3 regions of the Paracoccus sp. TD-10 genome follow, and region 2 is predicted to be linked to each of the others. Evidence: riboswitches for the same ligand, from Rfam matches in the RefSeq annotation. Region 2 holds a riboswitch; each other region holds the start of a gene.
What was found. A riboswitch is a leader RNA that binds a small molecule or an ion and turns the genes downstream of it on or off. The one in region 2 is predicted to bind thiamine pyrophosphate.
Positions count from the first base shown of each region.

Region 1: another riboswitch for thiamine pyrophosphate. It lies ahead of thiD (bifunctional hydroxymethylpyrimidine kinase/phosphomethylpyrimidine kinase); the one in region 2 lies ahead of ACNKFW_RS13140 (TenA family protein).
Region 3: another riboswitch for thiamine pyrophosphate. It lies ahead of thiC (phosphomethylpyrimidine synthase ThiC); the one in region 2 lies ahead of ACNKFW_RS13140 (TenA family protein).

Region 1 is NZ_CP182418.1:183,660-186,903, forward strand. It holds gene ACNKFW_RS00940 (FAD-dependent oxidoreductase) at 1-620, opposite strand, end outside; gene thiD (bifunctional hydroxymethylpyrimidine kinase/phosphomethylpyrimidine kinase) at 617-1,444, opposite strand; TPP riboswitch at 1,512-1,615, opposite strand; gene ACNKFW_RS00950 (HAD family hydrolase) at 1,802-2,404, shown strand; gene ACNKFW_RS00955 (DMT family transporter) at 2,647-3,244, shown strand, end outside.
Region 2 is NZ_CP182419.1:440,359-443,602, reverse strand. It holds gene ACNKFW_RS13150 (TIGR02300 family protein) at 1-28, shown strand, start outside; gene ACNKFW_RS13145 (NUDIX hydrolase) at 101-574, shown strand; gene ACNKFW_RS13140 (TenA family protein) at 578-1,219, opposite strand; TPP riboswitch at 1,285-1,416, opposite strand; gene ACNKFW_RS13135 (AI-2E family transporter) at 1,609-2,799, shown strand; gene hflC (protease modulator HflC) at 2,885-3,244, opposite strand, start outside.
Region 3 is NZ_CP182418.1:275,323-278,566, forward strand. It holds gene thiC (phosphomethylpyrimidine synthase ThiC) at 126-1,931, opposite strand; TPP riboswitch at 2,011-2,130, opposite strand; gene ACNKFW_RS01395 (DUF3100 domain-containing protein) at 2,570-3,244, shown strand, end outside.

The sequences.
Region 1 (3,244 bases), on a different replicon from region 2:
AGCAGGCGGATGGTGCGGGTCAGCGCCACTTCCGGGCAGCGGATCACCAGCATCTCGCCGCGCACGCCGCGCAGGTCGGAAAGTTCGTCCCTGGCGGCCAGGCCGCGGGCATCGACGACAAGGCCGGTGGGCGTGCCCTCGGTTTCGATGGCGACGCCCTGCGCCTCCAGCCGGTCGCGCAGGGCCAGCAGGGCGGCGCGCGGGTTCAGGTGCGCCTCGGTGGCGAAATGCAGGCCGCGCGGGAAGCGGCCGGCCAGCTCCGGCTCCAGCGCCGCGACTTCCTCGCCGTTCACCGGCTGATGCGCCTCGGTCAGCCGGGCAAAGCGGTCGAGTTCCGCCCGGTCGCGCGAGGGCGCCAGGACCAGCGTGCCGCGGCGGATGACCTCGGCGCCATTCGCCTGCCACCAGTCGGCGGCATCGAGGCCCAGGCGCAGCACCGCCGGCTCGGCGCTTTCGGCCTCGCAATAGGGCGCCAGCATCCCGCCGGCGCGCCAGCTGCAGGCCTGGGATCCGGGCTTGCCGGCCGGGTCGATGATGCGCGGCAGGATGCCGCGCGCCGCCAGTTCGGTGGCGATGCACAGGCCCATGACCCCGGCGCCCAGGATGGTGATCTGGTTCATGCCTGCCTCCAGAACTCGTGGAAATGATGCACCGGGCCGTGCCCCAGTCCGACCGACAATTCGTCGGCGTGGGCGATGGCGGCCTGCAGCCAGCCATGGGCGCGGGTCACGGCCTGCGCCACCGTCAGCCCCTGCGCCAGCCCTGCCGCGATGGCCGAGGACAGCGAGCAGCCAGTGCCGTGGGTGTTGGGCGTCTGCTGGCGCGGGGCCGTCAGGGTCAGCGGCTGGGGCCCGACCAGAAGGTCGGTGCAGCTGTCTTCGGTCGCATGACCGCCCTTCATCAGCACATGGTCGGCGCCCAGGGCGCGCAGCGCCTCGCCCTGCTCGCGCATCTCCTCGGGCGTCGCGGCGGGGGGGCGACCCAGAAGCCGCGCCGCCTCGGGCAGGTTCGGGGTCAGCACGGTCGCCAGCGGGATCAGCTGCTCGCGCAGCGCCGAGACGGCATCGTCCGGCAAAAGCGCGTCGCCGGATTTCGCCACCATCACCGGGTCCAGCACCACCGGCACCGGATTGTCCGCCAGCAGCGCCGCCAGCCGGTCGGCGACGACCGTGATCACATCGGCGCCGCCGACCATGCCGATCTTGACCGCGCGCACCTCGAGATCGCCGAAGACCGCGTCGATCTGCGCCGCGACCATGGCCGGGCTGACCGCCTCGACCGCGGCGACGGTGCGGGTGTTCTGCGCGGTGATCGCCGTGATCACAGAGGCGCCATAGACGCCCAGCGCCGAGAAGGCCTTCAGGTCGGCCTGGATTCCGGCGCCGCCGCCGCTGTCCGAGCCGGCGATGGTCAGCGCGATGGGATGGGGCTGCAATCCCGACATGGCCCGCCTTTCGTTTCGGCCGGGCATGGGGACGCGGGGCGGATGGGTGGCGGCCTGGGATTGCGGGCCGCGTCACTCTACCCTTCCCTACGCCGGCATGACCCGGATCAGGTTCGATGGGTCGGTGCCGGGCACCTCTCAGCCCCGTGCGGGGCTCCCCAAGTGTATGAGTCTTCCGCGTGACACTAGGCCCCGGCGCCCCTTATTGCAAGGGCTGCGCGCGGCCGGCCCGTCGCGGCGCTGTCATGCATCCGTCCGCCTTGCCAGCCAAGATGGCCGGCGGGCGGCGGCGGTTTCGGGCTTTACACCGCCCGGAATTCCGGCCGATCTGGGCGCGGCGAAATGCGGAAGGATGCGATGAAAAGCGTGATTTTCGACCTGGGCGGGGTGCTGATCGACTGGGATCCGGCGTTGGCCTTTGCGGATGTCTTCACCAGCCGGGCCGAGGCCGAGACCTGGATGGCCCGCATCGACTTTCCCGGCTGGAACCGGATGCAGGACGGCGGGCGCAGTTTTGCCGAGGGGCTGGCCGCCGCCCGCGCCGAGCATGGCGACGAGGCGCGGCATCTGGCGGGCTATCTGGCGGCCTTTCCCGTCACCATAGAAAAGACCGTGCCCGGCAGCTGGGCGGTGGCCGAGGCGCTGCTGGCGCGCGGCGTGCCGCTTTATGCGCTGACCAACTGGTCGGCCGAGACCTGGCCGCATGCGCTGGAGCTGCATCCCCGGCTGGGCGGGCTGTTCGCCGACATCCTGGTCTCGGGCCAGGTCGGCGCGCTGAAGCCCGATCCGGCGATCTTTCGGCTGCTGATGGACCGCAACGGGCTGCGGCCCGGGGACTGCATCTTCATCGACGACAGCCCGGCCAATGTCGAGGGCGCCCGCGCGCTGGGCATGGACGGGATTCACTTTACCGGCGCCGAGGCGCTGGGCCGGGAACTGGCGCGGCGCGGGGTGATTTAAGGGGGAGGCTAGTCCGCTTTGCGGGGCGAAGCGGTCGGTCGGCTCTTGATGTTCCTGTCCCACAACGGTTAGAATCCCGGCATCGACCGAGTGGCAACTAGGGTTCCGGGCCGACCCATATGGGCCGCCGCAGGACCGAGCGTTGCAGAGACCGGGGGAGTTCCCTGGCTGCACCCAAGGGACAAAAGCCCAGGGGAGGAGACGTCGAGATCAACCGCGCCGATGGCGCAAAGGGGGTCTCAATGACGCTTGCCTCGCTGTTTCTTGTCGTTCTCGCATCCTTCATCCATGCCAGCTGGAACCTGCTGGCCAAACGTGCCGCCTCGGTCGGGCCGGTGTTCGTCTTTGCCTATAATCTGGTCGCCTGCGTCGCTTATGCGCCATGGGTGGCTTGGCTGCTGGTTCAGGGAGGCATCAACTGGACCAGGGAAGGCATCGGCTTTGTTCTGTTCAGCGGGCTGATTCATCTGGCCTACAGCCTCTGCCTGCAACGCGGCTACAGGGTGGCGGACTTGTCGGTGGTCTATCCGGTGGCGCGGGGGACCGGGCCGATGCTGTCCTCGATCGGCGCATTCCTGATCCTGGGGGAAAGCCCGACCGGCACGGGCCTGGTCGGGCTGGTCCTTGTCGTTCTCGGCATCATGCTGATCGCCACGCAGGGAAAGCTTGCCGCACTCACCCGCCCTGGCGGGCAGGCGGGTGTTCGGTGGGGCGCCGCGACGGGCGGGCTGATCGCCAGCTACACGGTGGTGGATGCCTATGCGGTAAAAGCCCTTGGCATCGCGCCGGTGGTGTTGGACTGGTTCTCGAACCTTTTGCGGTTCTTCCTGCTGCTGCCGC
Region 2 (3,244 bases):
CGACGTGCCGGACAATGACGACGAATAACCCCCTTTCCTGACCAACCCAGGCCCCGGAGCGCGACCGCGCCGCCGGGGCCTTTTTTTCATGGCAAGGACGATGCGGACCATCGACAGACAGGCCATGCGCGCCATCCTGCTGACCCCGCAGGACCGGGTGTTGCTGATGCGGGTCGATTACGGTGGCGGCGACTGGTGGATCACCCCCGGCGGCGGCGCGGAACCGGGCGAGACGCCGGAACAGACCCTGCGCCGCGAACTGGCCGAGGAACTGGGGTTCGCCCTGCCCGCCCTGGGCCCGCTGGTCTGGCGCCGCCGCGTGGCGATGACGCTGCACCAGCGGCGCTGGCGGCAAGCCGAGGATTATTTCCTGATCGAGACCGCCGCTTTCACCCCGGCGGTCCAGGACGCCCCCGAGGCCGGCACCATCCGCGAATTTCGCTGGTGGAGCCTTGACGAGATGCGCCACACATCCGAGCGGCTGGCCCCGGCCGGACTTGCGCGCATCGTGCTGGACTATCGCGCAAGCGGGCCGCCCGGCAGCCCGCCCGACATCGAAATCATCGAGGACTGACGGCTAAACTGCATAGGCATCGTCGAAAAATGCCAGTTCCAGCGTGACCGCGCGGCGGAAGAAATCCCGCGCCTGCTCTGCGGCCTCGGGTCCGGCGCGGTCGAACTCATCCCGCAGGAAGCCCACGAAATCGCGAAAGAACGGGTTGTCATGCAGCGTGATCCAATCGGCGTGGACGAAATTCTCGGGCAGCGGCTTGGGCGCGCGCATGGCCCAGTCGAGATAAAGCCCCTCGGCCACGTTCAGCACCGCCAGCACGGCGGGATAGGCACGCGTCGCCGCCGCCTCGCGCATCAGCGCCTGGAATCCCGCCATGGGCGCGCTGTCGGGAATGGCGGCACGGTCCGCCTCGCCCACGCCGAGCGCGGCGAAGGCGCGCAGGAAATAGTCGTTCTCCTCGCCCGAGACCATGCCGGCGAAGCGCCCGAAGCGCAGCCGCGATTCGAAGCGGTCGGCCGAGGCGATGGCCGCGCCCAGAAGCGTCAGGAAGGCGTCGAGGAAACGGTGGTCCTGCACCAGGTAGCGCGCCATCACCGCATCCGCGATGCTGCCGTCGCACAGTTCGCGCACGAAGCGGTGGCCGACGGCGGCGGACCATTCCGTCGCACATTCCCGGCGCAGGGTTTCGAAGAAGCTTTCGGTCATCATGCCCTCATGGCTGGGGCAAGGCCGTCGCTGCGGGCGGCCTTGCGGTTAAGGCCGGCAAAAGGCAGGTCGATCATTCCCATTCCTCCGCCGGCATGATCCGGGTCAGGTTCGAAGGGTCACCGCGCCGCCCGTCGCCAGGTTGCGTAAGGCCAGCGGTTTCTCAGCCCCTTGCCGGGGCTCCCCTTGGTGGCGCCAGACTAGCGCGGAGGGCGGCGGCTGTCACCTCCCGCAGGGCGCGGCGGGCATCGTTCCGCCCACAGAATCGTGAGCCGCGAAATGCGTGGCTGGCCGGGCCCGAGGCGGCATTCCAGCTTGCAGCCGGGGGCCAGATGTTATCTCGTTACGGCAGGGCGGGCACTACCCCGTCCCCTGCCAGGATCGGGACCATGACGACAGGCGAAATGCCGAAACCCACGACCGCGACAGAGCTGAACGATCCCGCCGCACCGCGGCAGAGCCCGAAACAGGTCGGGCTGCGGCTGCACCGGCCTCCCCTGCTGACCAATATCTCGGCCGCGCGCTGGCTGCTGCTGGCCATCGTGGCGGCCTCGATCTATTTCTTCCACGGCTTCCTGGTGCCGGTGCTGGCGGCCATGGTGATCGCGCTGGCCAGCTGGCCCCTGCGCGAACGCGCGGCCCATCAGCTGAACCTGGGCCGCACCGGCGCGGCGACGCTGCTGGTGCTGGTGTTGGTCTGCTTCCTGCTGATCCCCATCGCCATGGCACTGATCTATGCCTTCCGCGAACTGCGCGACTGGATCAACTGGGCCATCCTGATCAACAGCTCGGGCGCGCCGACGCCGGGCTGGATGGTCGAACTGCCGCAGGTCGGCGACTGGCTGGACGAGAACTGGCAGACCTATATCGGCCGACCCGGCGGCATCAGCGAGATCGTGCAGCTGGTCAGCGGCTCGAATATCGGCGCGATCTATCGCGGCGCGGTGACGGCGGGAACGCTGGCCTTTCACCTGGCGCTGACCCTGCTGTTCATGCTGATCACGCTGTTCGTGCTGTATCGCGACGGCGACAAGATCGTGGCGCAGATCGACCAGGTCGGCCGCCGCATCCTGCCCGACCGCTGGAGCCGGCTGTCCCGCGTCGTGCCGGCCACCATCAGCTCGACCGTGACCGGCATGACGCTGATCGCCATCGGCGAGGGGGTGATCCTGGGCGTCGCCTATTGGCTGGCCGGCGTGCCCTCGCCGGTGACCTTCGGGGTCATCACCGGCTTCATGGCGCTGATCCCCGGCGGGGCGCCGCTGTCCTTCACCCTGGTCTCGGCCTATCTGGTGGCCAGCGGCTCGCCCGTCGAGGGGGCGGCGCTGTTCATCTGGGGCACCTGCGAGCTGTTCGTGGTGGACAAGACCATCCGCCCGGTCCTGGTCGGCGGCCCGGTCAAGCTGCCGTTCCTGCCCACGTTTTTCGGCCTGATCGGCGGGGTCAAGACCATGGGCATCGTCGGGCTGTTCGTCGGCCCGGTGCTGATGGCGCTGCTGGTCTCGATCTGGCGGGAATGGCAGCGCGAACTTTCCGAAGAGGAACAGCGCCAGGACAGCAAGCTCATCGGGCTGGAGTGACCGGCGCCTGAATGAAAGGCGGGACATGAAAAAGGCGGGACGTGGATGCGTCCCGCCTTTCCTTTTGTGCCGTTCGTTACGCGGATCAGTCGGCCGAGGCCGGCGGCACCACCGGCTCTTCCTGCGGCGGGCTGGCCAGCGATTCCGGCAGCGGCGTCAGCGTCACGCCGGCGCCGGCGCCCAGCGGTTCGCCCTCGCGATTGGTCTCGGTCGGGGCGACCGCCTCGCCCGGTGCCAGCGCGCCCTGGGTCTCGGTCTCGTCCGATGCGGCAGGGGTGGAGGCCGGCCGGGGCACCGGCACCGGATTGGCCCGGTCCGCGCCGTCATTGCGCAGGTAGTCGAAGAACTCGCCCTGCGGCTGGATCACCAGCGAGCTGTTCTCGCCCTTCAGCGCCCGCTCATAGGAGGTCATCGAGCGGGTGAAGGCAAAGAACTCGGGATCGCG
Region 3 (3,244 bases), on a different replicon from region 2:
GGGCGATCTCTGCCGCCCGACGGGGTGCGGTGCCACGGGCTCGGGAAGCGGTCCAAGCGACCAGTTTCCTCGACGGGGGCCGCCGCCGGCGGCCCTCCCCCTCCATCATCCTGCCCAAGGGCAGGTCAGACCCCCTCGCGCACGGGCATGTAGAGGTCGCCCCCCTCGCGGTATTTCTGTGCCATGGCGGCCATGCCCTCCTTTTGCGCCTCGGCGCGGATGTCGTGGGAAATCCGCATCGAGCAGAATTTCGGCCCGCACATCGAGCAGAAATGCGCGAGCTTGTGCGCCTCCTTCGGCATGGTCTCGTCGTGGAAGGCCCGCGCCGTCTCGGGGTCGAGCGAGAGGTGGAACTGGTCTTCCCAGCGGAACTCGAACCGGGCGCGCGACAGGGCGTCGTCGCGGATCTTCGCCGCCGGATGGCCCTTGGCCAGGTCGGCGGCATGGGCGGCGATCTTGTAGGTGATGACGCCGGTCTTCACGTCATCGCGGTCGGGCAGGCCCAGATGTTCCTTGGGCGTGACATAGCACAGCATCGCCGTGCCGAACCAGCCGATCATCGCCGCGCCGATGCCGCTGGTGATGTGGTCGTAACCCGGCGCGATGTCGGTGGTCAGCGGCCCGAGGGTGTAGAACGGCGCCTCGCCGCAGATCTCCAGCTGCTTGTCCATGTTCTCCTTGATCTTGTGCATGGGCACATGGCCTGGGCCCTCGATGATCACCTGGCAATCTCTGGCCCAGGCGATCTTCGTCAGCTCGCCCAGGGTTTCCAGTTCGGCGAATTGCGCCGCATCGTTGGCATCGGCGATGGAGCCGGGCCGCAGCCCGTCGCCAAGGCTGAAGCTGACGTCATAGGCGCGCATGATGTCGCAGATCTCCTCGAAATGCTCGTAGAGGAAGCTTTCGCGGTGATGATGCAGGCACCATTTCGCCATGATCGAGCCGCCGCGCGACACGATCCCGGTGACGCGGTCCACCGTCAGCGGGATGTGGCGCAGCCGCACCCCGGCATGGATGGTGAAATAATCGACGCCCTGTTCGGCCTGCTCGATCAGCGTGTCGCGAAAGACTTCCCATGTCAGGTCTTCGGCCACGCCGCCGACCTTTTCCAGCGCCTGATAGATCGGCACGGTGCCGATGGGCACGGGCGAATTGCGGATGATCCATTCGCGGATGTTGTGGATGTTGCGGCCCGTGGACAGGTCCATCACCGTGTCCGCGCCCCAGCGCGTCGCCCAGACCATCTTGTCCACCTCCTCGGCCATGGACGAGGTGACGGCGGAATTGCCGATATTGGCGTTGATCTTGACCAGGAAATTGCGGCCGATGATCATCGGCTCGGCCTCGGGGTGGTTGATATTGGCCGGGATGACCGCCCGCCCGCGCGCCACCTCGTCGCGCACGAACTCGGGCGTGACGAAATCGGGGATCGCGGCGCCGAAATCCTGCCCGTCGCGGGCCAGCGCCTCTTTCGCGGCCTTGCGGCCCAGGTTTTCGCGGATGGCGACGAACTCCATTTCCGGCGTGACGATGCCCGCGCGGGCATAGGCCAGCTGGGTGACGGCGCTCCCGTCCCGCGCCCGCAAGGGCCGGTGCCGGACGGGAAATTCCGGCGTCAGCCGGTCGCCGGCGACGAAGCCGTTATCCTCGGGCTTCACATGCCGGCCCTGATAGGCCTCGACATCGCCACGCGCCGCGATCCAACCGTCCCGCAGGCGCGGCAGGCCCCGTTCGATGGCGATCTCGGCGGCGGGATCGGTATAGGGCCCCGAGGAATCATAGACCGTCACCGGCGGTTCCGCGGCACTTGGATGCAAGGCGATCTCGCGCATGGGCACGCGAATGTCGGGATGAAGCACGCCGGGCTTGAACACCTTGGTCGAGGCGGGCAGCGGTCCGGTCGTGACCGTCAGGGTTTCTTTGGATGTCATGTCGAGGCTCCTCGCGTCGCAGCATTGGAGACCCAGCACTGACGGGAAGGAAAAGGATGCCCCATTGGTCGCAACGACCGGCAAGGCATCCGCACCGTCCCTACGCCAGCATGAACTGGATCAGGTTCATAGGGTCCCTGCGCTGCCTCGCGGCCCAGCAGTATCTCAGCCCCTTGTCGGGACACCCCTGGTGAGATGCGCAGCATGCGAAGCGGGGCCGGGGATGTCAATAACCAGAGCGGGCGTTTCCTTTACGCGCCGCCGCGCCCGCGGGCGGGCCGCGCCGGCAACGGCCTCGCCCCGCCGGTCCCGGCGGCGAATTTCGCCGGCGATCACGGCCTGATGCCTTTGGGGCAGCGGGCCAGGGCGGGCCAGGCGGCAGGGTCCGGGAAGCCGGCGCCTCGCCACGCTCCCGGCGACCGGGCGCACCGGTTGAAGGCCGTCGCAGCCGCGGCATTCGCCCTGCGGGGGCGTGCTGAAACGGGCGGCGCTTCCGACCGCTCGATCTGCTCGGAACGCCGCGGCCCGCTGCATGTCGTTGCTGTCCGGGCAACGCGATGTTCCAGTTCGCGGGCTGGTCGATCCTTCACGAAGATTTCATAGTCCGACAAAAACCGCCACAACAGAGAGGAAATCCCATGCGGGAAACCCCTGCCTTCAGCCCTGGAACCTGGGCGTTGCACGGCCTGGTGCTTATCATCGTCTGCATCGCCGAGGCGATCGGCGTCCTGAGGCTGCCCATCGGCATCGCTGCCATCATCCTGCTGCCGATGCTTTATGCCTTTGCCATGGGCATCGTGCTGAATCCGAACATCACCCGCGCGACGAGGCGGTTGCTGACGCCCGGCGTGCAGAAATTCGCCGGCGGCATGATCACCATCGCGATCACCCCCTTCGTCGCCAAGTTCGGCACGACGGTCGGCCCCCAGATCCAGGCCATCATCGACGCCGGCCCCGCCCTGATCCTGCAAGAGATCGGCAACCTCGGCACCATCGCCATCGCCTTTCCCGTCGCCGTCTTCCTGCTGCGGATGGGACGCGAGACCATTGGCGCGGTCTATTCCATCGACCGAGAGCCGAACCTGGCCCTGATCGCCGAGAAATACGGCCTCGACAGTCCCGAAGGCGCGGGCGTCATGGGCGTCTATGCCACCGGCACGCTCATCGGCACCTTCGTCTTCGCCATCATGCCGCCCTTGATCCATGCGCTTGGCCTTTTCGACGTCCGCGCCCTGGCCATGTCCTGCGGCGTCGGGTCGGGATCCATGCTGGCGGCCTGCACGGGCGCCCTCGTCAATGTCGTTCCCGAGCAG